4 regions of the Pseudomonas sp. CCC3.1 genome follow, and region 1 is predicted to be linked to each of the others. Evidence: riboswitches for the same ligand, from Rfam matches in the RefSeq annotation. Region 1 holds a riboswitch; each other region holds the start of a gene.
What was found. A riboswitch is a leader RNA that binds a small molecule or an ion and turns the genes downstream of it on or off. The one in region 1 is predicted to bind cobalamin.

Region 1 (7,820 bases):
GAAGGCCTGTTCCAGCCAGCCAGAATCACGCACCGTCTGTGGACTGCCGTGTCCCAGCAGTCGCCCCTCGGCTAAAACGGCGATCCGATCAGCAAAGCGCATGGCCAACCCGAGGTCATGCAGCACCAGCAATTGCGCGCAGTGCGTCAGGCGACTGCGCAGGTAACTCAACAAATTGAGTTGATGGGTAATATCCAGTGCTGCCGTGGGTTCATCGGCCAGCAAAATTGGCGAATCAGCGGCCAAGGCCCAGCCAATACCGGCTCTGGCGCGTTCACCCCCCGACAGCTGCGACAGGCGACGTTGCAGTAAATGGCCAATGTCCAGCGACTCAATCAGTGCTGTTGACAAGGGTTGACCAAGGCGGGCGGCATTGCGCCGGGCGCCGAGTTCGAGCAACTCCACCACCTGTAAATCCCATTGGCTGCGAAAGTCTTGCGGCAGGTAAGCCAAGGCTTGTGCGCGCTGCGCGGCTGGCCAGTGGTGGAAGGCGCGTTGTTGCAGTTGCACCTGCCCCGCACTTAACGCCTGCACCCCGGCCAAGGCGCGCAAGGCGCTGCTTTTACCCGAGCCATTGGGGCCGACCAAGACCAGCAGTTCGCCGGAGCCAAGGTCGAGGCTGAAGTCATGCAGCACGGGCTTGCCAGCGTGATGCACCGACAAGCCCTGAGCCTGTAACACGGGGTTGGTGTTCATGATGCAGGCCTCGCACGGGTGAGCAGCAGAAGAAAGAACGGTGCACCGAGCAATGCCGTCAGCAGCCCCAGCGGAATTTCAGCCGGCGGCAAAATGCTTCGCGCCAAGCCGTCGAGCAATGCCAGCAAGGCGCCGCTGGTGAGTGCACTGGCCACAATCAGACGTTTGTGTGTCGGCCCGATCAACCAGCGCACGGCATGCGGTGCAACCAACCCGACAAACCCCACCAGCCCGCCCCAAGACACGGCCAGCGCGGTAATCGCGGCGGCCAGCAACAGCGCCAGGTTGATAAAGCGTTGTGGCCTTAAACCCATGCTGTACGCCACATGATCGCCCAGCCCCAACAGGTCGAGACCATGGGCCATGCGCTGTGTACAGAGCAAGGCCAGCCCCGTCAACAACGCCAGTAACCCCAGCGCGAGGAAGTCAGGGGTATGAATGCCGCCCAGGGTCCAGCTCAACACCACCTGCAAGTTCACCGTTTCATCCGACAAGGCGAGCAGCAACAGGCTGCGCAATGCACCGAGCAACGCGGCCACCGCAATCCCGGCCAGCAGCAAGCCACTGGTGTCGTTGATCCGGGTGAGGCGGGTGATCAGCAGCACCAGCAAGGTTGCGCCCCACGCGCCAATAAATGCCAGCAGCGGCAAGCTGACAGCCATCGCCACGGGCAACGGCACCAGCAAGGCAATGGCGGCGCCCACCGCGGCACCTGGGGCGCTGCCCAACAAGTACGGCTCGGCCAGCGGGTTACGAAACACACCCTGGAAAATCACCCCGGCCAGGCCCAGGCATGCCCCCACACAAAAGGCCGCCAGCACTCTGGGCAAGCGCCAGGTCATCAGTAACTGGGCAAACGGCGTGTCATCGCCTCGCCACAATGCCCACCAGTCATTCCAATGCGCCAGTTCGGCACCCAGCCAAAGGCCGATAAAAATCGCGGGCAAAGGCATCAGGCACAGCAGGCGATAGCGTCTGTCGACGGCGCTCATGGCGGGGTCTCGGCAAGAGGGGGAAACAACTCAGGGTGCAACAGCGCTGCCAATTGCTCGACACCGTCAACCACCCGTGGCCCGGGGATCAGCAGCAACGCACTGGGGAGGCTGTCGATGCGGTCTGCGGCAACGGCAGGAATGCTTTGCCATCCGGGTCGTTGGGCCAGCCTGAGCGCCTGTAGGGCGGAGCCTGCCACGATAATACGTGCCGGATTAGCGTGAAAAACCGACTCACCGCCCACCTGACTTAAACGGCTGTCGGCGAACAGATTGACACCGCCTGCCAGACGCAAAATGTCGCTGGTGTAATTGTGCCCGCGCAGGGTCAGGTAACTGCCACGATCATTGCTGCCCGTCTCCAGATACACCGGCACTGGCGGCTGCCCAGCCAAACGCGCTTGCACGGCATCGAGCCGAACCTGCATCCGGCCGATCAATTGCTCGGCGCCTGCCTCATGGCCGGTGGCCAGCCCCAGTAGCCGGATATTGGCCAGTACCGACTCAAGATCGCGATGGTTGAGCACCAGCGTCGCAATACCAATGCGCTGCAACGGATCAACCAGGGTTGCTGCTTGCCTGGCAGGGGTCATGACCACCAGATCGGCGCGCAGGCGGGCGATGGCTTCAACCGAAAACCCCAGACGTCCGCCAACCTTGGCCCGTTCTGCAATGTCGGCGGGGTAGCGGGTAAAGGCCTCGACGCCGACGATGGCATCTGCGGCACCGATGGCCGCCAACATTTCTACGTTGCTGGCGAAAATCGCGACGATTCGCTGCGGCGCTCGCTCGATAGTCACTTCACGCCCAAGCGCATCGACCACGGTTCGCGGAAACCCGGTATCAGCCCTGACGTCCAGGCTGATCAGCAGGCACAGCCACACAAGCCAGCGCATCCGGCTCAGAACCGGTAGTTCGCGCCGAGGTACAACTCACGCCCCGGATTGCTGTTGCCCAGTCCACCATTGGACGCCCGTGGATCTGCCAGGGATGAATCATTGCCGGTGGCGATAAACAGCGTGCTGCGCTCAATATCGAACAGGTTATTGACCCCGCCAAACAGGCTCAGTTGTTCGCTCAGGTGGTAATTGCCGCGCAGGTTGAAGACCCAGAACGGCGATTTGCGGTACACGAAATTTGTGTCCGGGTTCAGCAGTTTTTCTTCGGTGCGGTAGTACACCGGCCCGCGCAGAATCCCATTCATACTGACATCCCAATCGCGCTCGCGGCCGTAGGTCAGGGCGATACTCGCCTGGTACTGATACATGCGCTGGATCTTGTCGCGGTACGGGCCGGTCAAGGTCGCCGCTGCCCCCTTGTCGTCCATGTCGAAGTTCCACACGGCGTTGGTGTTCAACCGCAGGATGCGTTCATCACCCAAGGCCAGGGCGCTGGCCAGGTCGTACTGCCATTGCGCTTCAAGACCCCGAATCACCGCGTCGCCATCACCGTTGACGTACTGGCTGATGCTCTGGGTCAGCGGTTGGGTGGTGATCCGGTCCTGAATCCGGTTCTGGAACAACGCCAGGTCGAAGAACTGGTTGTTGTTGGTCAGGGTAATCCCTGTTTCAAATTGCAGGCTGGTTTCCGGCTTGAGATTGGCGTTGCCCAGCGTCTGCGTGCCGCTGGTGGTGGTGAAGTCCGCCGCCAGTTCGCCTGCCAGTGGCGCGCGGAACCCGGTCGAAACCCCTGCGCGCAATTTCACGCCGTGCATGGCTTCGAAGGCTGCGCCAAGGCTGTAGGTGACTTTGTCGAAGTCGCGGGTTTTCTCGTCCAGCAGCGGCATGTAATCGGTCTTGACTGTGCTCGACTGGCCATAGCTGTAGCGCGATCCGGCGCGCAGGGTCAGGCGATCGTCCATCAAGCGCTGGATCACTTCGGCGTACAGCGCCGCGCTGAGGTCATCGGAGTTGATGTCGTAAGGTGCGGCCTGGCTGCTGGTCGAACCATTCACGGCAACACGGAAACGGTCGTTGCGCAGTTTGCTTTTTTCCAGGTCCACGCCGACCAGCAGGTCAGTGCTTGGGGTCAGCAGAAACTGCGGCGTCACTTTCAGGCCATACGCTTCAAGGCGCCGTTCGATATGGTCCTTGCTGAAGCCCGGGCTGCCATTCCCCTGGACTTCCGAACCCCAGTGCAAATCATCGACATCGCGAAAGGCATACACCTGCGAAGACCAGTTCAGCCACTCTGTGGGCTTGGCAGTCCAGTTGGCTTCCACGGACTGGTTATAGCGATTGTCGTAGTTGTTGTAGTCCCACTGTGAACCCCGGAAACCGGCGTCGTAGATGCCGTCAGAACGCACGGTCAAGTCGACCCGCTGATCATCGGACAGCTCGTAGTCCAAGGCCAACAGACCGCCCCGGCGTTTCCACGAGGTGTTTTTTTGCGTGCCGCTCGCGCTGTGATAGTCACTGCGACGGCCGTCATCCAGGCCGAAGTAGTAATCCAACGGTCCGGATGTGCCGCTCTGGTAAACGCTCCCCTGAGCCAAACCCCACGAACCGCCTTGCAAGGTGGCGCCACCGCCCTCGGTGTTACGGCCATTGCGGGTGATGATATTGATCACCCCGCCGATGGCCTGGCTGCCATAGATCACCGACGCTGGGCCACGGATCACTTCAATGCGCGCCACCTGCGCCGGTGACAGCTTGGAAATATTCGCTGTCCCGGCACGACGCCCGTTCACCAGCACCGTGACCTGGCTGCGGTAATCGCGGCCCTGACCATCGGTATTGCCGCCACGGATGTTGATCGAGGTCTGGCCCGGGGTCCATTCACTGAAAAAACCCACGGCGTTCTCGGCCAGCAAATCGGTCAGGTTGCGCGCTGATGAACGTTCGATCTGATCACTGTCGATGACCTGCACGGTGCTGGTCACATCTTTGAGCGACTCACCGGCGCGCGGAGCGCTGACCAGGGTTGAATCCATGTGCAGGATCGACGGGTTTTCAGCGGCGAAAGCCACCAGGCTGCTGCCCAACCACAACGGCAGGGCGCACAAGGAACTGGACAGGGGAAGGTTGCGCAGGTTGGGCATGGAGACGTCCGAAGGCATTTTTATAGGCATTGTTTACGACTGCCAGATCAGGCTGGCGGCGCGTTTCGGGGCACTGGCAAGCCAGCCTCCCGGCACCTTTTGCAGATGATCCTGCAAGTGGCGTTCAAGCAGCCCCTGTGCCGCGCCATCCAGGGCGCCGAGTTTTTCCATAAAGTGCATCAATGCGGCCTCCGGTGAGGCAAACAGCGTGCTGAATGCCCAATCGGTGAAGTGAATCTGGTCGGGTTGCCAGCGGTCCGCAAGTTCGGCCAAGGTCAGTTGGTAGCCGGGGGTCATGTCACTGCGGTGCAGTTGCGGCGGCAAGAAACCGGACAGGCAATAGGTGCGTGGACCTTCCTGAGCAGGCAGGTTCCAGATCAGCGTTTGCGTCGCCAGCGGGCGTACCTGCTGAAGAAATGCTTGAGCCTGGCCATCGTCAACCGGAATGTTGGCGCACAGCACAGTAGCGGCAGGTGCGAGCGCCAAGGCGCCAAGCTCTTGCCAGAGACCATCGTGCAGGCTCAGCCCGACACGCGGTGTTTGCGCAGCCAGTCGCTGGATACTGCCGCGCATGAAGGCGTTGGGCTCAACCACCGTCCATTGGCCACCGGGTGCCAGTAAATGGCGGCCGAGAATTCCCGAACCGGCGCCAATATCCAGCAGTTGCTGTTGCGGGCCTAACAGCTCCAGCAGGCGCCCGCCAACGCGTTCAACATAATTGGAGGCGGCCAAATGCTCGGCATAAAACGCAGCCTCGCGGTCCGGCCAGACAAAAGGTGCACATGAAAGCTGCTGCGTTGGAGGTGTCATGGGGAGCCGTCGGGTTGAGCCTGATCGGACACCCACGGGAGCTAACGCAGAAAAATGACGGGCAGGGGGGATTTTGCGCACGCCAAGGCCTGCATCCGCCCACCGCGGAGTGCCATATGTTGGATCAGGCCGGTCTCCGGGCTCACGAGGGTCATGAAACACTCGCCTTCCCATGCCGAAGCACAGTGGCTATATGAGTGTTTCGCTCGCATACCGTTGCGGGGGCAGCGCCGGATTGGCCCGAAAGGACGTACCGGCTTCCCGTTTCACCCCCAGCGCGATGGCTGAGGACACCTGAAACAGGGGCGCATCTGACCATTCGTCGTCAGATGCGTCAACCTTACGTGTAAAATTTTTCACATTTGGGTTAAGAGGGCAATGTTGTTCACATAAGTGAAAGCGGCCCCTGTAGGAGCGAGCTTGTATCGCGATCTTTTGATCTTTTTAAAAGCTCGCGAGACAAGCTCGCTCCTACAGTTAGTCGTGCGCATCTCTTAAGTGAACAGCATTTGGGGTTAGAAGGGGCTTTTTATCAGGCTTCGCGCCCGGCCTTGTGCCCAGCGCTGAGCGCGCCTTCGATGTAACCGATGCTGTGGCAGTCGCCAATGCTGCTGGCTGACAAGCCCGCCGCTGTCAGTTCATCCAGCAGCGCGGTATCCGGTTGCGCGCCAATGGCCAATACCACCGAGTCAGCCAGGCTGTCGCCCAGTGTCCCGTCAGCCAGTTGGTAGCGCACCCGATTGCCCTCAATGGCTGTCACGCTTGCTCCGGTAATCAACTCGCCCCCGTGCACGCGGATTTCATGCAGCACGCGCCAACGCCGGACGATGGCCAGCTCGCGGCCTAAATGTGTGCCACTTTCAAGCACACAGACCTGACGCCCGCGAGCGATCAGAAACTCTGCCAATTCCAGACCCACCAGACCGCCACCGATGATGGTCACGCGCTTGCCCAGCGGCATCCACACCCGTGACAACTTTTGCATGGCCTCACTGCTGTCGGTGATGCCCGCCAGGCTCCCGGCTTTCATCAGGGTGCGTTGGGTAAAGGACAATTTGCGCTTGGCAATTTCGTCAGCGCGATCACCGGTCATCAAGCGCCGCAGTTCATCGCCGCTCCACACGTGGTCCTGATCGGCACCGGGGATCGCCGGAGCCGCACGTTGCGCACCAACCGCGACCAGCACTTGATCGGCTCCCAGATCGCGCAGCAACGCCGGGCTGGCTTCGGTATTCAGGCGAATGTCGATGGCTGACTGCTGCACTTGCACCCGCAGGTTTTCCAGCAATCGGGCGTTTTCGGCGTAGGCCAGGCCAGCAAAAAACAACGTGCCTCCCAATCGGTCACTGCGCTCCAGCAAGGTCACACGATGCCCGCGCAAGGCCGCTACACGTGCGGCTTCCATGCCCGCAGGCCCGGCACCGATCACCGCGATGTGTTTGGGGGCAGCGGCCGGGCTGATGACGTATTCAAACTCATGCCCGGTCATGGGGTTGACCGCACACTTGACCCGCTCGTTAACAAAGATCTGGCTCACGCACACATAGCAGTAAATGCACGGACGAACAGTGTTTTCCTGATTGGCGAGCAGTTTGTTTGGCAGCTCAGGGTCAGCCAGCAGCTTGCGCGCCATGGCAATGTAGTCGCAGTCACCTCGCTTCAAGGCGGCTTCACCGGTCTCAGGTTCAATGCGCCCGACAGCAATCACCGGTACGTTTACGCTGCGTTTAAAGGCCGCCGTCCACTCCAGAAAACCATCGGGTTTATGCACCAGGGGGGCTTCGGTAAATACCACGCCACTGGTGATGCGCGCCGTGGCGGACACGCTGACAGCGTCCACACCGGCTGCTTCAGCCATGCGCGCTACGGCGATGGCGTCTTGCAGATTGATGCCGCCGGGGGTGTGCAGTTCTTCAGCATCCAGACGCAGCCATACGCCGAACTCACGACCCACTTTGGCCCGAACGGCGGCAATGATTTCCAGCAACAGTCGGGCGCGGTTTTCCAGTGAGCCGCCGTAGTGGTCGTCGCGCTGGTTGTAATAACCGGACAGGAAGCCCGCGATGATGTAGCCGTGTGCGGCATGTAGTTCCACACCATCGAAACCCGCACGTTGGGCGCGGTCAGCCGCGCAGGCGAACCAGTCGATCATTTGCGCAATGTCGGCGTTGTCCATCACCCGGATCGGCGAGCCTTCGGCCCGGCGTCTCATCGAGCTGATGAAGTTAGCCAGTTCTTCGGGGGTCAGGGCGGCCATCATGTCGTTTTGCAGCGCGGGCGGC
Region 2 (7,820 bases), 120 kb from region 1:
AGCAGGCTGACCGGCAAGATTTCAAAGTCATCGACGCGCTGGCTGCCCGTGGCCCATACCGGTCGTACGCCCATAAGGGCCATGGCCTGGGCAATGTCGTCGCCCCCGGTGCGCATGGTCGCCGTGCCCCAAACCGAGAGCCCGAGCTGACGCAGGTGATCACCGTGATCTTGCAGATGACGTTCAAGAATCAGAGTGGCGGACTGGAAGCCGATACGCCATGCGGTGGTTGTGGGCAGGTTGCGCACGTCTACCGAGAAAAAGTTACGCCCGGTGGGCAGCACGTCCAGCCGTCCGCGGCTCGGCGCACCGCTTGGCCCGGCTGGCACAAAGCGCCCGCTCAGCGCATCGAGCAAACCCTGCATCTCAGCCGGGCCGCAGGCATCCAAACGCGGCGCCACAACCGCCAGCAACGCATCAAAAATGGAACGTACTTCGACCCACTGCTCACCTTCTGGCAATTGCAGGCGGCCTTCCAGTGCCTGCTCTATCAACAGCGCCGCATACAGTTCCAGACGTTCTCGGGTGTCTCCCGCCGTGCGCCACAGCGCCTCGCTAACGGCTTGCAATTCGGGAGGTTGACGCGTCACCCATGGCTCGGCCAGCGCGCAATCCAGCGGATCGAAGCCCAATTCAAAGGCTTTCGCCAAGGCCCGCAACAGGCTTGATTGAGCGCCACGGCCATCGCCACGGGGAATACGCAGCAACGCCAGCAACGTGTCGATACGCAGGCGCCCAGCCGGTGACTCACCAAAAATATGCAGCCCATCGCGGATTTGCGACTCTTTTAAATCGCACAAGTAGGTGTCCAGACGCGGCAACCAGATCGCCGCATCGGCGTCGCTGTCGAGGTTCTCGTCCAGTTGCAGCTCACGATCGATGTGAGTGTCACGCACCAACTTGAGAATGTCGCGCTGCAACTCGCGGGCGCGGCGCGGGTCGAGCAATTGTGCTTCGTAATACTCGTCGGCCAGCAGCTCAAGATCGCGCAACGGGCCGTAGGTTTCAGCCCGGGTCAACGGCGGCATTAAATGGTCGATGATCACTGCCTGAGTGCGGCGCTTGGCCTGTGCGCCCTCGCCCGGATCGTTGACGATAAATGGGTACACATTCGGCATGGGGCCGAGAATCGCGTCTGGCCAGCAATGCTCCGACAACCCGACGCCTTTGCCCGGCAACCATTCCAGGTTGCCGTGTTTGCCAACGTGCACCACGGCGTGAGCGCCGTAGGTGTGGCGCAACCAGAAGTAAAACGCCAGGTACGCATGGGGCGGTACCAGGTCCGGATCGTGATAGACCGCGCTGGCGTCTGCCTGATAACCACGCGCCGGCTGAATGCCAACAAAGGTCAAACCAAAACGCAGCCCGGCGATCATCAGACGGCCGCTGCGAAACATCGGGTCATCTTGCGGCGCGCCCCAGCGTTCATTGACCGCTTGCTGATTGGCCTCGGGCAACTGGCTGAACATCGTCCAGTACTCATCCAGCCCCAGGCTTTGATGGCATGGACGCAGGTCAAGGCTGTCGAGGTCGTTACTGACGCCGCCCAGCAAAGCCTGAATCAATGCGGTCCCGGACTCCGGCAACTCGGTGTCCAGCGGATAGCCCTGCACCTGCAAGGCCCGCAGAATATTCAGCGCAGCGGCCGGAGTATCCAGCCCCACGCCATTACCGATGCGACCATCGCGGGTCGGGTAGTTGGCCAGAATCAGGGCGATGCGTTTTTGCGGGTTTGGCACGCGAGCCAGCTCAACCCAGCGCCGCGCCAGCTCGGCGACAAAGTCCATGCGTTCCGGCTGCGCGCGATAGCACACCACATCCGACTGGCTGCGCTCACTGCGCCACGCCAAGTCTTTAAAACTGACCGGACGGCTGATGATTCGCCCGTCCAGTTCTGGCAAGGCAATGTGCATCGCCAGATCACGCGGGCCAAGGCCTTGTTCGCTGTCGCGCCAGCCGGGTTCGTTGTCTTGGGCACAAATGGCCTGAATGACCGGGATATTGCGCCGGAACGGGCGCAAGTGAGGCGCTTCGGGACTGGACTGGGCAAAGCCAGTGGTATTGAGAATGACCCCGGCCTCGACCTCGTCGAGCAGGTCCTGAACCACCGTCAGGCAGCCCGGCTCTTTAAGGCTGGCGACTGCAATCGGCAAAGGGTTAAGCCCTGCCGCTTGCAAACGCTGGCAAAACACATCGACAAACGCAGTGTTGGCCGCTTGCAAGTGCGAGCGATAGAACAGCAGCGCCGCCACCGGCTGCCCGGCGTGCCAGTCAGCCTGCCAGTGCTTGAGTTCGGGGCTGGTGTGCTGCGGGTGATAGATGGCGGTGCGCGGCAAGGTCTGCGGCTCATCCCACGGGTAATCGCGGCCCAGGCATTGGCTGGCCAAGCAGCGATAAAGTTGCAGCGCATTATGCCGCCCGCCCTGACGCAAAAAGTGCCAAAGACGCTCGCCCTGTTCGGCGGGTACAGTGCTCAGCGCACTCAACTCAGGGTCAGGACGGTCATCGCCCGGCACCAGAATCAGCGTCACGCCGCGCTCGGCCAACTGCATCAGGCGCTCAATGCCGTAGCGCCAATAACCAATTCCGCCGTGCAAGGACAGCAGAATCACTTTGGCGTGTTGCAGCACCTGGTCGACGTACAGATCGACCGAGCCATGGTTTTGCACCTGCATCGGGTTTGCCAGACGCAGGCTTGGATAATCTTCAGGCAACTGCTGCGCGGCGTCCGCGAGCAGTGCCAGGCTTGAATCACCGCTGCACAGGATCACCAGCTCGGCGGGGGTTTGGCCTAAGTCGGCAATGTTGTCGTCCGATACAAAGCCACCGGGCTGGGTCCTGAGCAAATGCATGGTTTAAACGCTCAACGCTGTACGCAGGGTGGACTCAAGCAGTGCGGCGTCCAGGTCCTGGCCAATCAGAACCAGCTTGGTGGTGCGCGCCTCATCACTGCCCCAGGCGCGGTCGAAGTGCTTGTCAAAACGCGTGCCCACGCCCTGAATCAACAAACGCATCGGCTTGCCAGGAATCGCCGCAAAACCTTTAACCCGCAGGATGTCGTGCTTGACCACCAATTGCGTCAGGGCGTCCAACAGCACACGCTCCTCTGCTTGTGGCAGCTCAATAGAGATGGAGTCGAAAGCATCGTGGTCATGATCGTCGTGGTCATCATCGCCATCGTGGTGATGGTCGTGGTGGCTGTGACGGCTGTCGATGTGGTCTTCGGAACCGGCGCCCAGACCCAGCAAAATGTCCAGGGGCAGACGACCGCTGCTGGCCTCAATGATTTTCACCGCCGGTGGCAGCTCTTCAGCCACTTCGGCACGCACTTTGGCCAGGTCTTCAGGGTTGATCAGGTCCGCTTTGTTGAGGATCACCAAGTCAGCGCTGGCCAATTGATCGGCAAACAGTTCGTGCAGTGGCGACTCGTGATCCAGGTTCGGGTCGAGTTTGCGCTGGGCATCCACCTGATCCGGGAAGGCGGCAAAGGTGCCCCGCGCCACTGCCGGGCTGTCGACCACAGTGATCACGGCGTCAACGGTGCAGGCGCTGCGGATTTCTGGCCACTGAAAAGCTTGAACCAGCGGCTTTGGCAAGGCCAGGCCCGAGGTTTCAATCAGGATGTGATCGATGTCACCACGACGGGCAACCAGTTCGCGCATCACCGGGAAGAATTCTTCTTGAACGGTGCAGCACAGACAGCCGTTGGCCAGTTCGTAGACGCGGCCGTTGGCTTCTTCTTCGGTGCAGCCGATGGAGCATTGCTTGAGGATTTCGCCGTCGATGCCCAACTCGCCGAATTCGTTGACGATCACCGCAATGCGGCGACCTTGGGCGTTGTCCAGCATGTGGCGCAGCAAGGTGGTTTTGCCCGAGCCGAGGAAGCCGGTAACGATAGTGACGGGGGTTTTGGCCAGTGTTTTCATCGGATGCCCTTTGGCAAAGCGGCGGGCAAACGGGACGACGACCGTCTCATACGAGCGGTAAACATTCGCCACCGGATCACCCCGCCCGGTTGAATTAAGAATCTGACACGAGGCAGGTCTCCTGGCTTACGGCTGGGGGTCTGCCCTAGGCAGCCCCATTCCCTGCGCCTTCCCGCTTACAAGCAGTGGCGTGGCAGGGTAAATGACCGTTTACAGTTGCGGGGGCAGCCGCGGCATACCGCGTTCCCGTCTTAGCTTCGCGTTGCGAAGAACCTCGAACGTGCAAGGCTACGCAGTGCTTTGTAACAGGTCAATGTTAGCGCTGTACTAGAGGCATCCAAGCCCGCAGAGTCGATGCCACCCCTTCGTTCAGCCACCGTTCAGCCAATGAAATCGATTCTTGTTTGGCAATACGTATCAATATGTTACAAATTGACACTATCAATTCGTAACGCGGTGTTCTGCCCATGCTGGTTCCATTTCTGATCATGCTGCGCGAAGGTATCGAAGCCGCGCTTATCGTCGGCATCATTGCCAGTTACCTCAAGCAAACCGGGCGTGGGCAGTGGATGCCTGCGGTCTGGATTGGGGTTTTCCTCGCCGCCGCCTTGTCGCTGCTGGTCGGCGGTGGCCTGGAACTGATGAGCGCCGAATTCCCGCAAAAACAGCAGGAATTGTTCGAAGGCATCGTCGGCCTGATCGCCGTTGGCATTCTCAGCTCCATGGTGTTCTGGATGCGCAAGGTCGCCCGCTCGATCAAGCATTCTCTGCACACCTCTCTCGACCACGCCCTCGCCGGCTCCAAACATCAAGTCACCGCGCTGATTGCCATGGTGTTTTTTGCAGTGGCACGTGAAGGGCTGGAAACCGTGTTTTTCCTGCTCGCGGTGTTCCAGCAAAGCGAAGGTCCGGCCGCACCTCTGGGCGCCCTGCTCGGGCTGATTCTGGCGATCTTCGTGGGCTTTGCTATTTATAGCGGCAGCATGCGCCTGAACCTGGGGCTGTTTTTCCGCTGGACCGGGCTGTTCATTCTGGTGGTCGCCGCTGGCATTTTGGCCAATTCGGTGCAAGCCCTGCACGAAGCCGGGCTGTGGAATCACCTGCAAGACGTGGTCTTCGACATTAGCGCCACGCTGCCGATGGACGGCCCGCTGGGTTCGATCCTGGCCGGGATGTTCGGCTATCAAGACGCACCCACTGTCAGTGTGATCGGCGCCTATGTGATTTATCTGGTGGTGACGTTGGTGATGTTCTTCCGCTCCCCGGCACCGCCCAAAGCCATCCAACCCTCTTCAGTGACGAACTCATAAGGTCCTGCATGTCTACCCCTGCAAGCGGTACACCCCCACGCGCGCTGCGCTGGGCTGTGGCCGGCTCGGTGATCGTAATGATCGCGGCCGGCGGGTTGTTCTACTACGCCTCGCAACTGGCTGCGGCCAAGCGCAAGGTGCACAGCAATGAAATCACCGTAACGATTCACCCTCACAGTTGTGAACCCAACGCCCTGACCGTGCCCGCCGGCTTTAACAGTTTCCGTATCGTCAACGCCTCGGAACGTGCCGTCGAATGGGAAATCCTTGACGGCGTGCTAGTGATCGAAGAGCGCGAGAACATTGCTCCCGGTCTCAGCCAGGTGATCAACGCCAACCTCGCGCCCGGTGATTACGCCATTACCTGCGGCCTGCTCAGCAACCCGCGCGGCACCCTGCACGTCACACCGACCGCGGAATCGGAAGCCAACGCCAAGGCGCGCCCATCCATGGTGGCGTTCATTGGCCCTTTGTCAGAGTTCCGGGTGTACTTGAGCAGCCAGGGCAACGCGCTGATCAAGGCTGTTGACGCCTTGTCGCAAGCGATTGCCAGCGGCGACTTGCAGCAGGCACAGGCCCTTTATGTACCGGCACGCGAGGCCTATCAGCGCCTGGCCCCGGCCGCACAACGCCTGGCTGAACTGGACAACGCCATCAACGCCCGCGCCGATTACTTCGAAAAACGCGAACAAGACCCAGGCTTCAGTGGTTTTCATCGCCTCGAATACGGCCTGTTTGAGCAACACAGCACCCAAGGCCTGGCGCCGATTGCCGAGCAATTGCAAGCCAATGCGTTACTGCTCAAGCAACAACTGCTGGCGCAATCGCTGCCGCCTGAACAGTTGGTCAATATTGTTTCGCGCACATTGCACAACCTGGCGGACACCCGTGCCGCCAGCGGCGAAGAAGAGCGTTACAGCCACATCGACCTGAACGGTTTCGCCGCCAACCTTCAAACCACGCGCAAGGTGGTCGATCTGCTGCGCCCGTTACTGGCCAAAAACAATGCCGACATTCTGCTCAACATTGATACCGCCAGCTCCGCGCTTGAAGCCGTACTCAGCGGCCTGAAAACCGATAAAGGCTACCTCACGTACGACACGGTGAGCGCGGCCCAGCGTCAAGAAATCAGTAACAAGGCCAAGGCTCTGGCCGATGCACTCGATGGAATCGATCCAGCCCTCGGCCTTTCCGGCCTGTAATTGCAGACGAGACGTACATGAGCGATTCAGACAACAGCCCTAGCGAATTCAATCTGCAACGCCGCCGCGTGCTCCTCGGTATGGGGGTCGCAGGTGCCGCACTGGCTGGCAGCGCCCTGAGTTGCCCGGCCATGGCGGCCAGCGCCAACGCGCAAGTCACCCAGGCGCCCAGCAGCGACAAGACCCAGGACCATCACGCGTTCCACGGCCAACACCAGAACGGCATCGTAACCCCGCGCCCCGCAGCAGGCATGCTCGTGTCCTTTGATGTGCTGGCCAGCGACCGCAAAGACCTGGAGCGCCTGTTCCGCACCTTGAATGAGCGCATTGCGTTCCTGACCAAAGGCGGCCCAGTACCCCAGGTCGACCCCAAGTTACCGCCAACCGACTCCGGCATTCTCGGCCCGGTCGTCACCCCGGACAACCTGACGGTGACGGTGTCGGTCGGCGAGTCGCTGTTCGATGAGCGCTTCGGCCTGAGCAGCGTCAAGCCCAAGCGTCTGAGCCGCATGCAGGGCTTTCCCAACGATGCGCTGGAGCCCGCACTCTGCCACGGCGATCTGAGCCTGCAGTTTTGCGCCAATACCGCCGACACCAACATTCACGCTCTGCGCGACATCGTGAAAAACCTGCCGGACTTGCTGCTGGTGCGTTGGAAGCAAGAAGGTACTGTGCCGCCGCAAGCCCCAACGAAGCCGGGCGTACCGCCACAGAGCGCGCGCAACTTTTTGGGTTTCCGTGATGGCTCGGCCAACCCGGACTCCAATAACAACGCTGTGATGAACACCATTGTCTGGGTCCAGCCGGGCAGCGACGAACCGCATTGGGCAGTGGATGGCAGCTATCAAGCGGTGCGCATCATTCGCAATTTTGTTGAACGCTGGGACCGCACCCCTCTGCAAGAGCAACAAAGCATCTTCGGCCGCAACAAGGCCAGTGGCGCGCCGATGGATGGCCAGCACGAGACCGACGTTCCGGATTACAGCAAAGACCCCGAAGGCAAGGTCACCAAGCTGGACGCTCACATCCGCCTGGCCAACCCGCGCACTGCCGAAACCAGCAACAGCTTGATCCTGCGTCGCCCGTTCAACTACTCCAACGGGGTTAACAAAAACGGCCAACTGGACATGGGCTTGCTGTTCATTTGCTACCAGAGCGATCTGGACAAAGGTTTTATCGCGGTACAGACCCGACTCAACGGTGAGCCTCTGGAGGAATACCTCAAGCCGATTGGCGGCGGTTACTTCTTCACCTTGCCGGGCGTGCGCAACGATCAGGATTTCATTGGGCGCTCGTTGCTCAATGCCGCTGCACCGCTCACCCGCACTTGATCTCAACCCCAACCTAAACCTAAAACACACCGGATACAGTCCCATGAAGAA
Region 3 (7,820 bases), 1.9 Mb from region 1:
GCCCGCAAGTAAAGTTAAAGTCTTACTTGAAGTTTGGCCTCTAAGGGCTAGAATTCAGTCGCAATGTTAAATTCCTGAAGCCGCGAAGGTGCTCCCTGTCGCGGCTTCAGGTTTCGCGGCCCCAGTAGCCGTATCCAGAAGCAGGAACGTTCTGTTTATGTCGACTATGGCTCGCGTTGCACTTATCACGTTAGCAGCACTGCTCAGTGCTTGCGCCAACCGTCCGGCGCCGGCCCCTGTGGTCGTCCAAAAGGCGGTATTTTCCAAACCCGATGAAACGTCTCCGGTAGCTGCGGATGTGTTGTTCCGTGCCTTCAGTTTGGTAGGCACGCCTTATCGCTGGGGTGGCAATACGCCGGATTCGGGTTTTGATTGCAGTGGCTTGATCAAATACGTCTACAACGACGTAGCGGGTATTTCGTTGCCACGTACCACGCGCGAAATGATCGTGATGCGGGCGCAGAATGTCGGCCAGGATCAACTGCAAACGGGTGACTTGCTGTTCTTCGCTACAGGCGGCGGCACGCAGGTCAGCCATGCCGGGATCTACGTGGGTGAAGGCCGCTTCGTGCATGCGCCAGCCACGGGTGGCACGGTCAAGCTGGACAGCTTGAACAAAGCCTACTGGCAAAAAGCCTATTTGAACGCCAAGCGCGTACTGCCGACCGAGCAGCATTTGGCGCAGTTGCCTTAATCCTGCGAGGGTATCGATGCGGTTTAACCGAAAAACCGCATCGCCTGCATCGCTGGCAAGCCAGGCTCCCACAGCCTGGGAGGGATTTTAAGGCTTACTTCCCCGATACCCGCCAAATCGTGTTGCCGACATCATCGGCCACCAGCAAGTCCCCCTGTTTATCGATCACCACCCCAACCGGTCGCCCCATGGCTTTCTCGTCTGCGCTGAGGAAGCCCGTCAGCACGTCGATCGGCATGCCTGCGGGTTTGCCGTCAGTAAACGGCACGAAAATCACCTTGTATCCACTGTGCGGCTTGCGGTTCCACGAGCCATGCTGGCCAATGAATACCCCGTCAGTGAAGTTCGGCAGCCTGCTGTGTTCAGCAAAGCTCAGGCCCAGCGAGGCCGTGTGCGGGCCCACCGCGTAGTCTGGGGCAAGCGCTTTGGCGACCAAATCGAGGTTTTGCGGGCTGACCCGTGTATCGACGTGTTGCCCGTAGTAGCTGTAGGGCCAGCCGTAAAAGCCGCCATCCCGGACCGAGGTGATGTAGTCGGGCACCAGATCGCTGCCAATCTCGTCGCGTTCGTTTACGGCGGTCCACAGTTTGCCGGTCTTCGGCTCCCAGTCCATGCCATTAGGGTTGCGCAGCCCCGAGGCGAAAATACGGTGGCTGCCAGTCGCGGGGTCGACTTCCCAGATCGCGGCGCGACCTTCTTCCTTGTCCAGGCCGTTTTCGCCGACGTTGCTGTTGGAACCCACCGTCACATAGAGCTTTTTGCCGTCGGGGCTGGCGATGACGTTTTTGGTCCAGTGGTGGTTCAGGCCGCTCGGCAAATCAGCAATCTTGGTCGGTGGCGCACTGATGGAGGTTTCACCCGGTTGATAAGGAAAGCGCAGCAGTTTGTCGGCGTCCGCCACGTACAGGTCATTGCCCACCAGAGTCATGCCGAAGGGCGAATTAAGGTGCTCAAGAAACACGGTGCGGGTATCGACCTTTCCATCGTGGTCTGTATCGCGCAACAAGGTGATCCGATTGGCGCTCGGAACGCCCGCACCGGCGCGGCCCATGACCTTGCTTGCGACCCATTCGCGAAGCCCTTGGCTGTCATCCGGCTTGGCCGGGGCGTTGGTTTCCGCCACTAGCACATCGCCATTGGGCAGCACATACAGCCAGCGCGGGTGATCAAGGCCTTCGGCAAAAGCCTGCACCTGCAAACCTTGAGCTGCCATCGGTTTGGCGCCCGCTGGCCAGCCAATGGCCGGGGCGATGTTGACAGTGGGAATCAGCGTCTTGTTCGGCTCTGGCAGTGTGGGTGAGGGCCCGGTGCCGTCCGCGACTTGTAGGGTCGATGTCTCACCGCAGGCTGCCAGCCCTGCTGCTAGAACGATGACAACAGCGTGCTTGCGTTTAAACATGTGGATCTCCTGTTTTTTGTCGTGTCAGTCATAACCTGGTGTTCGGCGACGGCCAGAACGCCTTCGCCAAACTCGAACACCCCGTACCCTTTCACAGCGGCAGCGGCCTGGTGGCCGAAGAGCCGTCAATCAACCACTTTGCAGCGGGCCTGAACACCCGTTCCACCCGCAGCGCCTTGCGTGACTATCACTCAAACTCCGCAGTCTGCACAGTGACTCGGCGTTGGGCATTGCGCAGCCAAATCCGGAGTTGGAGAAGTCGCTGAGGGATAAATTATGGGGGATGCATGCGGGGAGGATTAAAACTTCATCAATAGATAATTACGATTTATGGAATAAAGAGATGGAAAAAACTGGCGCCCCCAAAAATAACGACTACCCGCTGGCATCTCACTTACAACGCTTTTGGGATGTCGTTACTCCCTGCAGCCCAGCTTTACGGTGGGCTAATGTGCGGTTTTGAATTTTGTGCATTTTTGATCGCATTAAGCTTCGGAGTCCCTGCAATGGCTGAGAATAAATCGTTTATATGTGTTCATTGAAAAAGCATCTACCACTACCAACAAGGCCGACTGCAGTCCCACACCGACAGCGAGAGTATCTAAAGTCAGCAAGTACTTCAGACTTTTCTTATCTGAGAGACAGCTCCTACATTATTTAGCACTCAATCTTTCTTCTCGTGTATCCCCCGAGAAGTCACAGCCTTAATAAAATCAGTTAGCATTAATTGTCAACAGCACTAATTAACGCTAACTATCGCAAACCAACACATATGAAGGATGGATAATCATGACTGTTGTTAAGAATAATTTCTTTGCTATGTTGCTGCTGTTCTGGGGCTTGGCTGCAGTTGGTCAGGTCTATGCTACTGAACTCCCTGTCGCCAATATAAAATCCCCTGGCGACATCACCATCACAGAAGACAAGTATGCATGCTGTATAGACTCTTTAGGAGGTGGGCGCATTCTGTGATTTAACATTTAACAACGTATAAATGATGCGTAATTCAAGGAGGGTCTGAACGACTCGCAGATTTTTATGGCCTCACTGTCGGAGGTTAAAAAAATTAAGTTCGGTCGAGTAATCAGACCTTTTTTGTTATTGATTCATGATTGTTTCTAGGGGCTGTACGAAATGTTTTCGAGCGAAGGTTAGGCAAGGCGAAAACAGGCGAGGAAGCGGAGTTTACGGGCTGTAAATGAGCATTCCGAGCCTGTTTTCAACGCCGCATAACCGAGCGTAGATACATTTCGTACAGAGCCTAATGTTCGCGCCTTTATAGGGTGATTAACCTGCATTACAGGCCCAGCCCTCAACGCCAACAACCTCAGTAGAGAACAGCTCACAGGCCACCGCTTCGAAAGCAGGCGCAAATCATGTAACAGCAGGGCTCCTTGCTCAAACATCGCCGGCTAATAACAGCGACAGCCGTAAAGGGTAAAAAAGCTACGCCTATGATCCGCTCGACCGCCTGACCGAGGTGCCACCCCGAACACGTCATCCACGATCCGGCGGGCAACTTGCTGGGCCAAAGCCCTGAGGTCCACAGGCACGGCAGCTACGGCAACCTCAGCCACGAAACCTGCCAGGCTTCACCCATACCTTAATAATGGCTTAGCCTTGCGTCCGTTCTGACGGGCTTTAATTGACGCTCCACCCCCAACCCTCTAACCTTCGCGGCTTGTTTCAGGTGCTCTGCAACCCAAGGTTGGCCGAGTGAAACAGGGAAGCCGGTGAGGGCGTGTTTAACCACACAACCGCTTTGATCCCGGCGCTGCCCCCGCAACGGTAAATGAGTCAACATCACGCCCAATGCCACTGTGTTTTATGCACGGGAAGGCGCGTGGTCAGGTGGCGTTTTATGTATAAAAGCGCCCCGCTCATGAGCCCGGAGACCGGCCTGATCCATCCAGCACCCTTGCGGCGGGCGAAGGTGTGTCGTTTTTAATGAATTCTCCCGCCTCCCGTTTGCTTAATTCAGCCCCAACGGAGAGCTGCCATGAATGAATCCCCCGAACGCGACGAACGTCACCTGGCGCGCATGCTGCGCAAAAAAGCCGTTATGGACGAGCGCATTGCCAGTGCCCCTAACGAATGCGGCCTGTTGCTGGTGTTGACCGGCAATGGCAAAGGCAAAAGCAGTTCGGCTTTTGGCATGTTGGCCCGGGCCATGGGCCACGGCCTGCAATGCGGCGTGGTGCAGTTCATCAAGGGCCGTAACAGCACCGGCGAAGAGATTTTTTTCCGTCGCTTCCCTGAACAAGTGCGCTATCACGTGATGGGCGAGGGCTTTACCTGGGAAACTCAGGACCGCCAGCGAGACATTGCGGCCGCCGAAGCAGCGTGGGAAGTGTCTCGCGAGATGTTGCGTGATCCGTCCATTGGGCTGGTGGTGCTGGATGAGCTGAACATTGCGCTCAAGCACGGCTACCTCGACCTTGAGCAGGTGCTGAGTGACCTGCAAGCCCGTCCGCCGATGCAGCATGTGCTTGTCACCGGGCGTGGCGCTAAACCTGAACTGATTGATCTGGCCGATACCGTGACTGAAATGGGTGTGATCAAGCATGCATTCCAGGCCGGGATCAAAGCCCAGAAAGGCATTGAATTGTGAGTGTTGAAGCATGAGAGAGTCGCGTCATTGCCCGGCGGTACTGATCGCCGCGCCGGCTTCCGGTCAGGGCAAGACCACCGTTACTGCCGCCTTGGCCCGATTGCATCGCAATCAAGGGCGCAAGGTGCGGGTATTTAAATGTGGCCCGGATTTCCTCGACCCCATGATCCTGGAGCGCGCCAGCGGTGCGCCGGTGTATCAGGTGGACTTGTGGATGGTAGGCGCCGATGAAAGCCGTCGCTTGCTGTGGGAAGCGGCCGGTGAAGCGGACCTGATTCTGATCGAAGGCGTGATGGGCCTGTTCGACGGCACGCCGTCCAGCGCTGATCTGGCGCGGCATTTCGGCGTGCCGGTGTTGGGGGTGATTGATGGCACCGCCATGGCCCAGACCTTCGGCGCGCTGGCCCTGGGGCTCGCGCGTTATCAGCCAGACCTGCCGTTTGCCGGGGTTCTGGCTAACCGGGTCGGCACGGTGCGTCATGCGCAGTTGCTCGAAGGCAGCCTGACCGAAGGCTTGCGCTGGTACGGCGCGTTGTCCCGCGAGACCGGGATTGAACTGCCAAGCCGGCATTTGGGCCTGGTGCAAGCCAGCGAACTGAATGACCTGGATGCACGCCTCGATGCAGCGGCCAATGCCTTGGCCAGCACCTGTGAGGTAGCGCTGCCACCGGCGGTGGAGTTTGCCGCGCCACAACCTGTCGCCGTTGAGGCGTTACTGGCCGGGGTGCGGATTGCCGTGGCGCGCGATGAAGCCTTTGCCTTTACCTATGGCGCGAGTCTGGCGCTGTTGCGTGAAATGGGCGCCGAACTGGTGTTTTTCTCGCCGATTCGCGACACGCAACTGCCTGCCGCTGACAGTCTGTATTTGCCGGGCGGCTACCCGGAGCTGCATCACCTTGAGCTGTCGCGCAACACCTCGATGCTGGAGGCAATCCGAGCTCACCATCACGCGGGTAAACCGCTGCTGGCCGAATGTGGCGGCATGCTCTATCTGCTGGATGCCTTGACCGACGTCGACGGGCAGCGCGCCGAGTTGGTCGGCTTGCTCAAAGGCGAGGCGACCATGCAAAAACGCTTGGCGGCCCTGGCGTTGCAGGCAGTCGAGATGCCGGAAGGCCTGCTGCGCGGACATACCTATCACCACTCGCTGACCAGCACCGAGCTTGAGCCTGTCGCACGTGGCCTGAGCCCCAATGGCGGGCGCGGTGCGGAGGCTGTGTATCGCGAAGGGCGTATGACAGCGTCTTACGTGCACTTTTACTTTCCGTCCAATCCCCAGGCCATGGCTGCGTTGTTCGCGCCGTGTGCCGTGAAGGTGTCATGAGCGACAACGCATTTAGTTCTGAAGAAAAGGCCGCGGTGTATCGGGCCATTGCTGAACGCCGCGACATGCGGCACTTCAGCGGGGGCAACGTGGCTCCTGAGCTGCTGGCACGTTTGCTGGAAGCCGCGCATCAGGCGCCGAGTGTGGGCCTGATGCAGCCGTGGCGGTTTATCCGCATCACCGACCGCCAGCTGCGGGGCAAGATTCAAGCGGTCGTTGAAGACGAGCGAGTACGCACTGCCGAGGCGCTGGGTGAGCGTTCGGATGAATTCATGACCCTCAAGGTCGAGGGCATCAACGATTGCGCCGAGGTGCTGGTGGCGGCGTTGATGGATGATCGCGAAAAGCACATTTTCGGCCGTCGTACGTTGCCGGAAATGGACATGGCGTCGTTGTCTTGTGCCATCCAAAACCTGTGGCTGGCAGCGCGGGTTGAAGGTCTGGGAATGGGCTGGGTGTCATTGTTCGAGCCGCAGGCGCTGGCAGATTTGCTGGGCTTGCCCGCCGGTGCCAAGCCGCTTGCGGTGTTGTGCCTGGGCCCGGTCGAGGCGTTTTATCCTGCGCCGATGCTGGTGCTGGAAGGGTGGGCGCAAGCACGTCCGCTGAGTGAGTTGGTGTACGAGAATTTTTGGGGAGTGAAGCCATGAGTGTGGCGTTGTTGTGCGTTGCCGGTGTGGCGTTGGATGCGCTGCTCGGCGAGCCTAAACGCTGGCATCCACTGGTTGCGTTTGGCCGCATGGCTGAGCGCATCGAGCAGCGATTCAATTCAGGCGGGCGGGGCTGGCGCAGCCATGGCGTGACTGCCTGGGTGCTGGCGGTGTTGCCACTGACCCTTGTGGCCACGGCGTTGTCGTGGCTGCCTTATATCGGCTGGCTGGTGGAGATTCTGGCGTTGTACTGCGCGCTGGGCATGCGCAGCCTGGGTGAGCACGTGCAGCCGGTGGCCGAGGCGTTGCGCGCCAATGATCTGGACGAGGCCCGCACGCGGGTCGGGTATTTGGTCAGCCGTCAAACCAGTGAACTGGATTCGACCGAAGTGGCGCGCGCGGCCACAGAGTCGGTGCTTGAAAACGGCAGCGATGCGGTGTTCGCGGCCTTGTTCTGGTTTGCCGTGGCGGGTGCGCCGGGCGTGGTGCTCTACCGTTTGAGCAACACCCTGGACGCGATGTGGGGCTATCGCAACGAACGCTTTGAGCGTTTTGGCTGGGCCGCCGCGCGCATCGACGATGTACTCAACTATATTCCTGCACGGCTGGTGGCATTGACCTACGCCTTGTTGGGCAAGACGCGCTTGGCGATCACGTGCTGGCGTCAACAGGCGCCGCAGTGGGACAGCCCCAATGCCGGGCCGGTGATGGCGGCGGGTGCCGGTGCGCTGGGTGTCGAGCTGGGTGGAGCGGCAATTTATCACGGTGAGCTGCATGAACGCCCGCAACTGGGTGAAGGCGTGCCCGCCGATGCTGACTCAATCGGCCGCGGCTGGCAGTTGGTACAGCGCGGGGTGTGGCTGTGGTTACTGATCCTGTGTGTGGGGAGTGAGTTCTATGCTTGAACACGGCGGGCGTTTACGTCAGGCGGCCTTGCACTACGGCATTGCCGAGTCGGCCTGGTTGGATCTGTCCAGTGGTCTGGCGCCTTGGCCTTTTGCAATTCCTCCTGTCCCGGAACGGGCCTGGGCACGTTTGCCCGAAACCGATGATGGCCTGGAGCAAGCGGCCTGCATTTACTACGGCGCGCAAAATGCCTTGCCGGTGCCGGGCTCGCAATGTGCGATCCAGTTACTGCCGCGGTT
Region 4 (7,820 bases), 1.4 Mb from region 1:
CCAGCAACTCACCGACGGCTTTTTGCATGCCGTAAGACGATTGCGGGGTGAGCACGGTGTCGTCGTCGACCACGTCCGGCAGCTTGCCGCCAAACACCGCAAAGCCGCTGGCGTACACCAGACGTGGCGAGGTGCCTTGTTTGCGCAGGGTTTCGAGCAGCAGCATCAGGCCGTGCAGATTGACCTGCATGCCCAAGTCGAAATCCGCTTCGGCAGCCGAACTGACCACCGCTGCCAAATGCCATACCAAGTCCACGCCATCGGTGACGCGGGCGATGACGTCGGGATCAGCCACATCGCCGGTCACCAGTTCAATGCGCGGATCATTGGGCACGTCTTCACCGGCAAAGGCGTCGAACAGCACGATCCGTTCAATGGTGCGTGGCGCTTCACCTTCGAGGGTCAAGGTGTTCAAGTCTGCCAGGCGTTGAGCCAGTTGCTTGCCGATAAAGCCGGTGCCGCCAGTGATGAGAATGCGCATGTGTTGCTCCTGTTTCTTATAGTTGTTCGAGCATTGAATCAGTCAGCTTGTACGGTGCGTTGGCGTTGCTCGCCGAGGCCTTGGATGCCTAAACGCATGACCTGGCCTGCGCGCAGGAAGATCGGCTCGGGTTTAACCCCCAGCCCTACACCCGGTGGCGTGCCGGTGGAGATCACATCGCCCGGTTGCAGCGACATGCAACGGCTCAGGTAGGCAATCAGTGCCGGGACCTGGAACACCATGGTGTTGGTATTGCCGTTCTGGTAGCGCTGTCCGTCGACCTCAAGCCAAAGGTTGAGTTGGTGCGGGTCGCTGATCTCGTCGCGGGTCACCAGCCATGGACCAAGCGGGCCGAACGTGTCGAAGCCTTTGCCTTTGTCCCAGGTGCCGCCGCGTTCGAGTTGCCACTCGCGCTCGGACACATCGTTGATCACGCAATAACCGGCGACGTGATCCAGTGCGTTGTGTTCATCGATATTGCGGCCGCCCTTGCCGATGACCACTCCCAGCTCGACTTCCCAGTCGGTCTTGGTCGAGTCACGGGGGATTTCAACGTCATCATTGGGGCCGCAAATGGCGCTGGTCCACTTGTTGAAAATCACCGGTTCCGAAGGCACTGCCAGACCCGATTCAGCAGCATGGTCCGCGTAGTTGAGGCCGATGCAGATGAACTTGCCGACCTGACCCACACAGGCGCCAATGCGTGGCGACCCGCTGACCAGCGGCAGGGTGGACGGGTTAATTTTGCTCAGTGCCTCAAGGCTTGCGGGCTCAAGGGCTAGACCTGCGACATCGGCGATGTGCGCCGACAGATCGCGAATATTGCCTTGGGCATCCAGCAGACCGGGTTTTTCCTGACCTTTTTCGCCGTAGCGCAGCAGTTTCATAAAAGCTCCTGTATTGAATTGGAAACCTTATTTTTCTGTAGGAGCGAGCTTGCCTCGCGATCTTTTGATCTTCTAAAAGATCGCGAGGCAAGCTCGCTCCTACACGGAGGGTTAAATGCTCATCCCGCCATCAATGATCTGGGCAGTGCCGGTGGTGTAACTGCTGGCATCGCTGGCCAGGTACAGCACCAATTGGGCGATTTCATCGACGTTGCCGATGCGCCCCATGGGCTGGCGATCAACAAAGGCCTGATACACCTCCGCCTCCGAACGCCCTTGCTCACGGGCCTGTTCGGCGATGCGTTGGCGCAGCGAAGGCGAGTCCACGGTGCCGGGGCAAATGGCGTTGCAACGAATGCCTTGGCCGACATAATCGGCAGCCACCGATTTGGTCAAGCCAATCGCGGCGGCCTTGCTGGCGGTGTAGGCAAAACGGTTGGGCACGCCTTTGACGCTGGAGGCGACCGACGCCATGTTGATGATGCTGCCACCGCCTGCTGCCAGCATGCCCGGCAAAAAGGTGCGGATCATCCGGTACATGGCCGTGACATTGAGGTCGAAGGAGAACTGCCAGGCGCGGTCGTCGCATTCCAGCAACGCGCCGCTGTGCACGTACCCTGCGCAGTTGAACAATACGTCGATCGTGCCAACTTGCTGGCTGATGGCTTCAATGGCCGACGTTTGGGTCACGTCCAGTGGCAACGCTTGAATGCCGGGGATGTCCTGCAAGGCGTCGATATTCAGGTCGGTGGCGATCACGTGGGCACCGGCATCACGCAGGGCCAGTACTGATGCTCGACCAATGCCGTTGGCCGCAGCGGTAACAAGAACGCGTTTGTTGGCGAGGTTCATGAGAGCAGTTCCATTATTTTTATTGGGCCCAATGGCTTAACACTAATGTTGCGCCCCGATAATCGCCAATGAGATATTCTCAAGCCTTAATAACTGGAGGTTATCGGATGGCCGATGTCGGGTTTAATCAACTGTGCAACTGGTTACGGTTCCGCCATTTGGTGCTGATCGACACCCTGGCGCGCACGCAAAACATGCACGCCACCGCCCAGGAAATGAACATCAGCCAACCGGCGGTCAGCAAGATGCTGCGCGAGATAGAGCACCAGTTGGGCTTCGATGTGTTTGCACGGTTGCCGCGCAGCATGTCGCTCACCGACTTGGGCAGCCACGTGGCGCGCTTTGCGCAAATCGCCCTCAACGACACCCAGCAGTTCGTTGGCCAGATCAACCATCTGCGCCAGGGCGGGCATGGTTTTCTGAAGATCGGCACCATCTACGCCGCCACGGCGATTGCCGTGCCTGCGGCGATTGTGGAGGTCAAACAGCAATGGCCATTGCTCACGATTGAAGTGCTGGAAGGCACCAGCGCCAATATGCTGACCATGCTTGAACACAAGCAACTGGACCTGGTGGTGGCGCGTTTCACCCTGGATCGCCATCGTGAACTGTTCGATTTTCAGGCTCTGGCGCCGGAACCACTGTGCCTGGTGACGGGCAGTCAGCACCCGTTGGCGGGCGCCAGCGAAATCCCGCTGAACGAGCTTGGCAGTTGGCCATGGGTGCTCTACCCGACAGGGACGCCGATGCGCGCGCGGCTGGAGCGGGCCTTTGTCGAAGCGGGCATGCAAACCCCGGAAAACACCGTGGAAACGGTCTCACTGCAAACCACCATGCAACTGCTGCAAACCGCCCCGGTGGTCGCGATGCTGGCCGAGTCCATGGCCGAACCCGAAATTCAGGCCGGGCGTCTGACCCGTCTGGCGCTGCCGTTTCCGCTGGTACTGGCCGACTACGGCATCATTACCCGGCGCAACGAGCCGCCCAGTTGGTCGATGCAGGCCTTTATCGACGCCTTGTTAAACGGCCCCGATGCCGTGCGCGGTGCCCGCCAGACACCTCAATAACTCGCGGTTATTGACTGATGGGATCTTGTGATTGGGCAGCGCACAAGTGGCGCTCTAGAGTGCAAGTCGCCCACCCGTGTTTGCACTCGGGTAGGGCGCCATCGCTCATTAGAGGCGCGTATGAAAACAATAAAAAACTACAAAACGCTGACTATTTTCTTCCTGTTCATGATCGGCGTAGTCAACTACCTCGACCGCAGTGCACTCTCCATCGCCAACACCTCCATCCAGAAAGACCTGGCCATCAGCCCGATGCAAATGGGCATCATGCTTTCAGCTTTTTCTGTGGCTTACGCCTTCTCGCAATTACCCCTCGGCGCGTTGATCGACAAGCTCGGCAGCAAGCTGGCACTGGGCGGCTCCTTGGTGGTCTGGTCGCTCGCGCAAGGGGCCTTTGGCTTGTTCAGCAGCTACGGGCATCTGGTCGGCCTGCGGGTGTTGCTGGGGATTGGCGAAGCGCCGGTGTTCCCCTCGGCGGCCAAAGCCTTGTCCGAGTGGTTCGACACCCAAGAGCGGGGCACGGCCACGGGCTGGGTGTGGTCATCGACCTGCATTGGCCCGTGCCTGGCGCCGCCGTTGCTGACGCTGTTCATGGTGCACCTGGGCTGGCGCGGCATGTTCATCCTGACGGGCGTCATCGGCTTGCTGCTGGCGGTGTGCTGGTTCAAATTCTACAAAAGCAAAGCCGAATACATGGCCGCCACTGGCCGTGCAGAACCGGTGCAAGTGCAACAAAAAAAGGCGCCGAAACTGCGCTGGACGTCACTGTTCAAAGAGCGCAACACCTGGGGCGCGTTTCTCGGCTTTATGGGCGTGATCTATATGATCTGGCTCAACCTGACCTGGTTGCCGGGCTACTTCGAACGCGAACACGGCCTGGACCTGTACCGCACCGCCTGGGTGGTCTCGCTGGCCTACTTGTTCGGGGCGCTGGGGACCATCGTCGCGGGCCGCTGCTGCGACAAACTGGTTGCGCGAGGCATGCGCGTGCTGGCCAGCCGCAAACTCATGGTCATTTTGGGCTTGCTCGGCGGGGCGCTGTTTACCCTGATCGTGGCCTTCACCACCAACGTTGTGGCATGCGTGGTGCTGCTGTGCCTGACCATGTTCTTCATCAACATCTCCAGCGCCACGGCGTGGATGATCGTCAACACCATCGTGCCGTCTGAGCGGGTGGCTTCGTTTGGTTCGATCCAGAACTTTGGCGGCTATTTGGCAGGCTCGATTGCGCCGATCCTCACCGGGTTCAGCGTGCAACAGAGCGGCTCGTTCTCGTCGGCGTTTGTGATCAGTGCCGTGGTCGCCTTGTGCTCGGCGTTCGCCTACTTTGCGCTGCTCAAAGAACCCTCTGCGCCGGTTTCACACCTTGAGGGAGCCCCTGCAACGGCATGAATCACCCTGTAGGAGCGAGCTTGCTCGCGATCTTTTGATCTTTTAAAAGATCGCGAGGCAAGCTCGTTCCTACAAGGGGTCAGGCTTTGTAAGGCTTGTTCGGCAGCAGCAAACGTTCGGCGACGACGCCGAAGATCAGGCCCAGAGCGGTCCACATCACCGCTTGAATGCCCAGCGAGGCGACGCGGAATTTCCACAGCAGCAGGGCTGAGAAGCCGTCCGGTGCTTCATTGAACGTCGGGAACAGAAAGCCCGCGATCGAGACAATCACCAGGTACAGCGCCACGCCCTTGATCGCGCCATTCCACAGGCCCGAGCGGGCAATGAACGTGCGGCCTGCACTGACGGCAATGATCGCGGCGGCCAGCGACACCAGCAGCATCAGGAAGAACAACTGCGTGCGCTTGCCGATGGTGTCCGGGTCGCCCACAGCTGGAGGGTTGGCGGGGTACACCAGCCCCGGCACCAGATACAGCACCACAAACGCGGCCAGGGCCAGCAAGGCGGCCAGGCCACGCGGGCCGACGTTACCGACACGGCCCAGCGAATATGCGAACGCCAAGGCAAAAATGCCGCCCAGCGACACGCTGTACACCAGCACTCCGGTCAGCAGGCCGAACGTGCTCTGCACCTCGCGGCTTACCAGTTCGGGTTCTTCTTCCTCGGCCTCACCATGTGAGTGGGAGTGGCCCATGCTTTCTTCGAAAGCGATAGCGCGATCAATCTCAGGTTCGCCGAACACCTTGGCAAAGCTGAAAGCCAGCAGGCCGGCAATCAGACCGACAAGCATGCCCCTGACGAGTAAACGACCAGTCATGTAGAAGTCCTCGGATCAGTGGCAGGGAAAGCCCAGCAGGTGGCGGCCGTCGTGTACGAATTCGTGAACGTACATACCCTTGAAGACGGCGGTGGCGCCTTGTTCAGCACCGACGAAATAAATCGCCAGCATCAGCAACAGGCCGCCGAAAATCGCCCACGGCAATACATCGCGCAGGGGAATGGCAGGAATGGAAATGTCAGTTTGAGTTGAAGTGCTGTAAGCCATGATGACCTCTGGGATTTCGCGTCCCGGCAAGAGTGCAAAGGCAAAGGAAGATCTGGCTCTCGGCAAGGTGCCGACTACAGTGGCGCGACCGCGTCGGAATTCGACCGACTTCTTTCCTTCGTAACATACCGAAATAACTTTGGCAGTGTACGCTCAAGGGTCAGAGAATACCCAGAGGAATTGATGCTTGGACAGATGTGTATCGGCGGGCACTGACGGCAGCTCCCAAAGCTCTATGGCGCGCGTAAATCTCGTAGCAGTTGCCGAGCACCGCGAGGCTACGTCCGATGGCGAAGCGATCGTAAACCCTAAGTGCAGGGTACAACTGATACCCCGCAGTGCTTGATTTTACGACTGCTGCGCAGCCGGACGTAGCCTCGCGGTGCTCGGCAACTGCTACGAAATCGGCTTGCTGTACACCATAGAATCTCCCACGTTGAGGATGCCGGCGTTTATGGAGTGGTTAGGGGCCGCGCAGCGCCGGCTTTTTGCTCAGGCTCATGCCCGCTGCTGGTTGAGCGCAGCAGCATCAATGCGCCAATCAGTGCCGTACCGGCCAAGAAGTACATCCCGGCGTGTGCGCTGCTGAAATATCCCTCGGCCCAGGTTTTGACTGTTGGCGCCAGAAAACCGCCCAGGTTGCCCAGTGCACCGATCACGGCGATCCCGCTGGCCGCCGCGGCGCCGCTCAAGAAGCGCGTCGGCAAGGTCCAGAACAACGGTTGAACCGTGATAAAACCAGCCGCCGCCAGACAGAACGCGAGGATCACCAATGGCAGGCTGCCGCTTAAGGTCGAGCCGACCATGCCCACGGCTGCCAATGCCAGCATCAGCGCGGCGAAACGGGTTTGCTGGCCTTTGCGATCGGCGTAGCGGGTGACGGCAAACAGCACAATCACGGTGGCAATCCACGGGATCGAGGTGAGCAGGCCGACCTTCAAGCCGATGCCGGTGCCGAGCAGTTCGGCAATCCGCGTCGGCAGGTAAAACAGCACGCCGTACACGCTGACCTGAATCGTGAAGTAGATGAGGGTGAAGTACAGCACCAGCGGGTTGATCAGTGCTGAGCGCCACGAGGACGGGCCTTTGTCGGCTTTGAGCAGTTGCTCTTTTTCCAATTCATGTTCGACGGCGGCTTTTTCTTCAGTGCTCAGCCATTTGGCATCACGCGGCTTGTCGGTCAGGTAAAAGAACGCGAACACGCCGATGATGGACGCGGCGAGGCCTTCGGTGACGAACATCCATTGCCAGCCGGTCAGGCCAAATTGTGCGCTTTCGAGCAGCCAGCCAGACACCGGGCCCCCGACCATCAGCGACACCGGCACCCCAAAGTAGTAAATGCCGTAGGCCGAGCCGCGCTGGTTCTGCGGGAACCAGTAGGTCAGGTACAGCACCACGCCCGGCGACAGGCCCGCTTCGGCCACGCCGAGCAAAAAACGCAGGATGTAGAAGCTGGTTTCGTCGTGGGCAAACATCATCGCCGCTGACACCAGTCCCCAGGTGACCATGATCCGGCTGAGCCAGATACGGGCGCCAATTTTGTGCAGCATCAGGTTGCTGGGTACTTCAAACACGGCATAACCGATAAAGAAAATACCCGCGCCCAAGGCAAATGCAGCGTTGCTCAGGCCGGTGTCGGCCTGAAAGGCATGTTTGGCAAAGCCAATGTTTGAGCGGTCAATAATCGCCATCGCGAACATCAACGCGACAAAGGGCAAGATGCGCCAGCGAATCTTGCTGAGGGCCTGTTTCAAGACAGGATTAGACATAGGGGGCTCCCGTTATTTTTTTTGTGGAGTACAGCGATTAACGATTTTTCAGGGCAGCGCGGGCATAGGCCGCGACAATCACAAAGCAGCCCATCGGCAACAGGTAGGCCACGGCAGTGGAGGAGTGGTCGGCTACCATGCCCATCACGTAGGGCATCAGGGCGCCACCGACGATGGCCATGATCATGAAAGAGCTGCCGCGCTTGGTATGCGCGCCGAGGTTTTTCACGCCCATGGCAAACAGGGTCGGGAACATGATCGACATAAAGAAGAACATCGCCACCAGGGCCACCACCGACACGCCTTCAATGCCCAGTACCACCACCA

Region 2: linked by a shared signal. The riboswitch ahead of cobW (cobalamin biosynthesis protein CobW) and the one ahead of RHM56_RS12410 (class I SAM-dependent methyltransferase) in region 1 are both predicted to bind cobalamin.
Region 3: linked by a shared signal. The riboswitch ahead of cobO (cob(I)yrinic acid a,c-diamide adenosyltransferase) and the one ahead of RHM56_RS12410 (class I SAM-dependent methyltransferase) in region 1 are both predicted to bind cobalamin.
Region 4: linked by a shared signal. The riboswitch ahead of RHM56_RS06420 (CbtB domain-containing protein) and the one ahead of RHM56_RS12410 (class I SAM-dependent methyltransferase) in region 1 are both predicted to bind cobalamin.

The regions. Positions count from the first base shown of each region.
Region 1 covers NZ_CP133778.1:2,778,729-2,786,548, reverse strand. Annotated here, with positions in the region: gene RHM56_RS12430 (ABC transporter ATP-binding protein) at 1-696, opposite strand, end outside; gene RHM56_RS12425 (iron ABC transporter permease) at 693-1,688, opposite strand; gene RHM56_RS12420 (ABC transporter substrate-binding protein) at 1,685-2,584, opposite strand; gene RHM56_RS12415 (TonB-dependent receptor) at 2,590-4,728, opposite strand; gene RHM56_RS12410 (class I SAM-dependent methyltransferase) at 4,762-5,538, opposite strand; cobalamin riboswitch at 5,648-5,851, opposite strand; gene RHM56_RS12405 (FAD-dependent oxidoreductase) at 6,071-7,820, opposite strand, start outside.
Region 2 covers NZ_CP133778.1:2,901,227-2,909,046, forward strand. Annotated here, with positions in the region: gene cobN (cobaltochelatase subunit CobN) at 1-2,852, opposite strand, end outside; gene cobW (cobalamin biosynthesis protein CobW) at 2,856-3,926, opposite strand; cobalamin riboswitch at 4,020-4,218, opposite strand; gene efeU (iron uptake transporter permease EfeU) at 4,394-5,236, shown strand; gene efeO (iron uptake system protein EfeO) at 5,245-6,438, shown strand; gene efeB (iron uptake transporter deferrochelatase/peroxidase subunit) at 6,456-7,769, shown strand; gene efeO (iron uptake system protein EfeO) at 7,813-7,820, shown strand, end outside.
Region 3 covers NZ_CP133778.1:872,263-880,082, forward strand. Annotated here, with positions in the region: gene RHM56_RS03955 (C40 family peptidase) at 1-12, shown strand, start outside; gene RHM56_RS03960 (C40 family peptidase) at 158-694, shown strand; gene RHM56_RS03965 (sorbosone dehydrogenase family protein) at 789-2,093, opposite strand; gene RHM56_RS03970 (hypothetical protein) at 2,883-3,065, shown strand; cobalamin riboswitch at 3,765-4,012, shown strand; gene cobO (cob(I)yrinic acid a,c-diamide adenosyltransferase) at 4,093-4,704, shown strand; gene RHM56_RS03980 (cobyrinate a,c-diamide synthase) at 4,715-6,028, shown strand; gene bluB (5,6-dimethylbenzimidazole synthase) at 6,025-6,675, shown strand; gene cbiB (adenosylcobinamide-phosphate synthase CbiB) at 6,672-7,580, shown strand; gene cobD (threonine-phosphate decarboxylase CobD) at 7,573-7,820, shown strand, end outside.
Region 4 covers NZ_CP133778.1:1,427,900-1,435,719, forward strand. Annotated here, with positions in the region: gene denD (D-erythronate dehydrogenase) at 1-481, opposite strand, end outside; gene RHM56_RS06395 (ureidoglycolate lyase) at 520-1,368, opposite strand; gene RHM56_RS06400 (SDR family oxidoreductase) at 1,480-2,220, opposite strand; gene RHM56_RS06405 (LysR family transcriptional regulator) at 2,328-3,287, shown strand; gene RHM56_RS06410 (MFS transporter) at 3,408-4,679, shown strand; gene RHM56_RS06415 (CbtA family protein) at 4,759-5,496, opposite strand; gene RHM56_RS06420 (CbtB domain-containing protein) at 5,512-5,724, opposite strand; cobalamin riboswitch at 5,752-5,880, opposite strand; gene RHM56_RS06425 (MFS transporter) at 6,177-7,493, opposite strand; gene fucP (L-fucose:H+ symporter permease) at 7,531-7,820, opposite strand, start outside.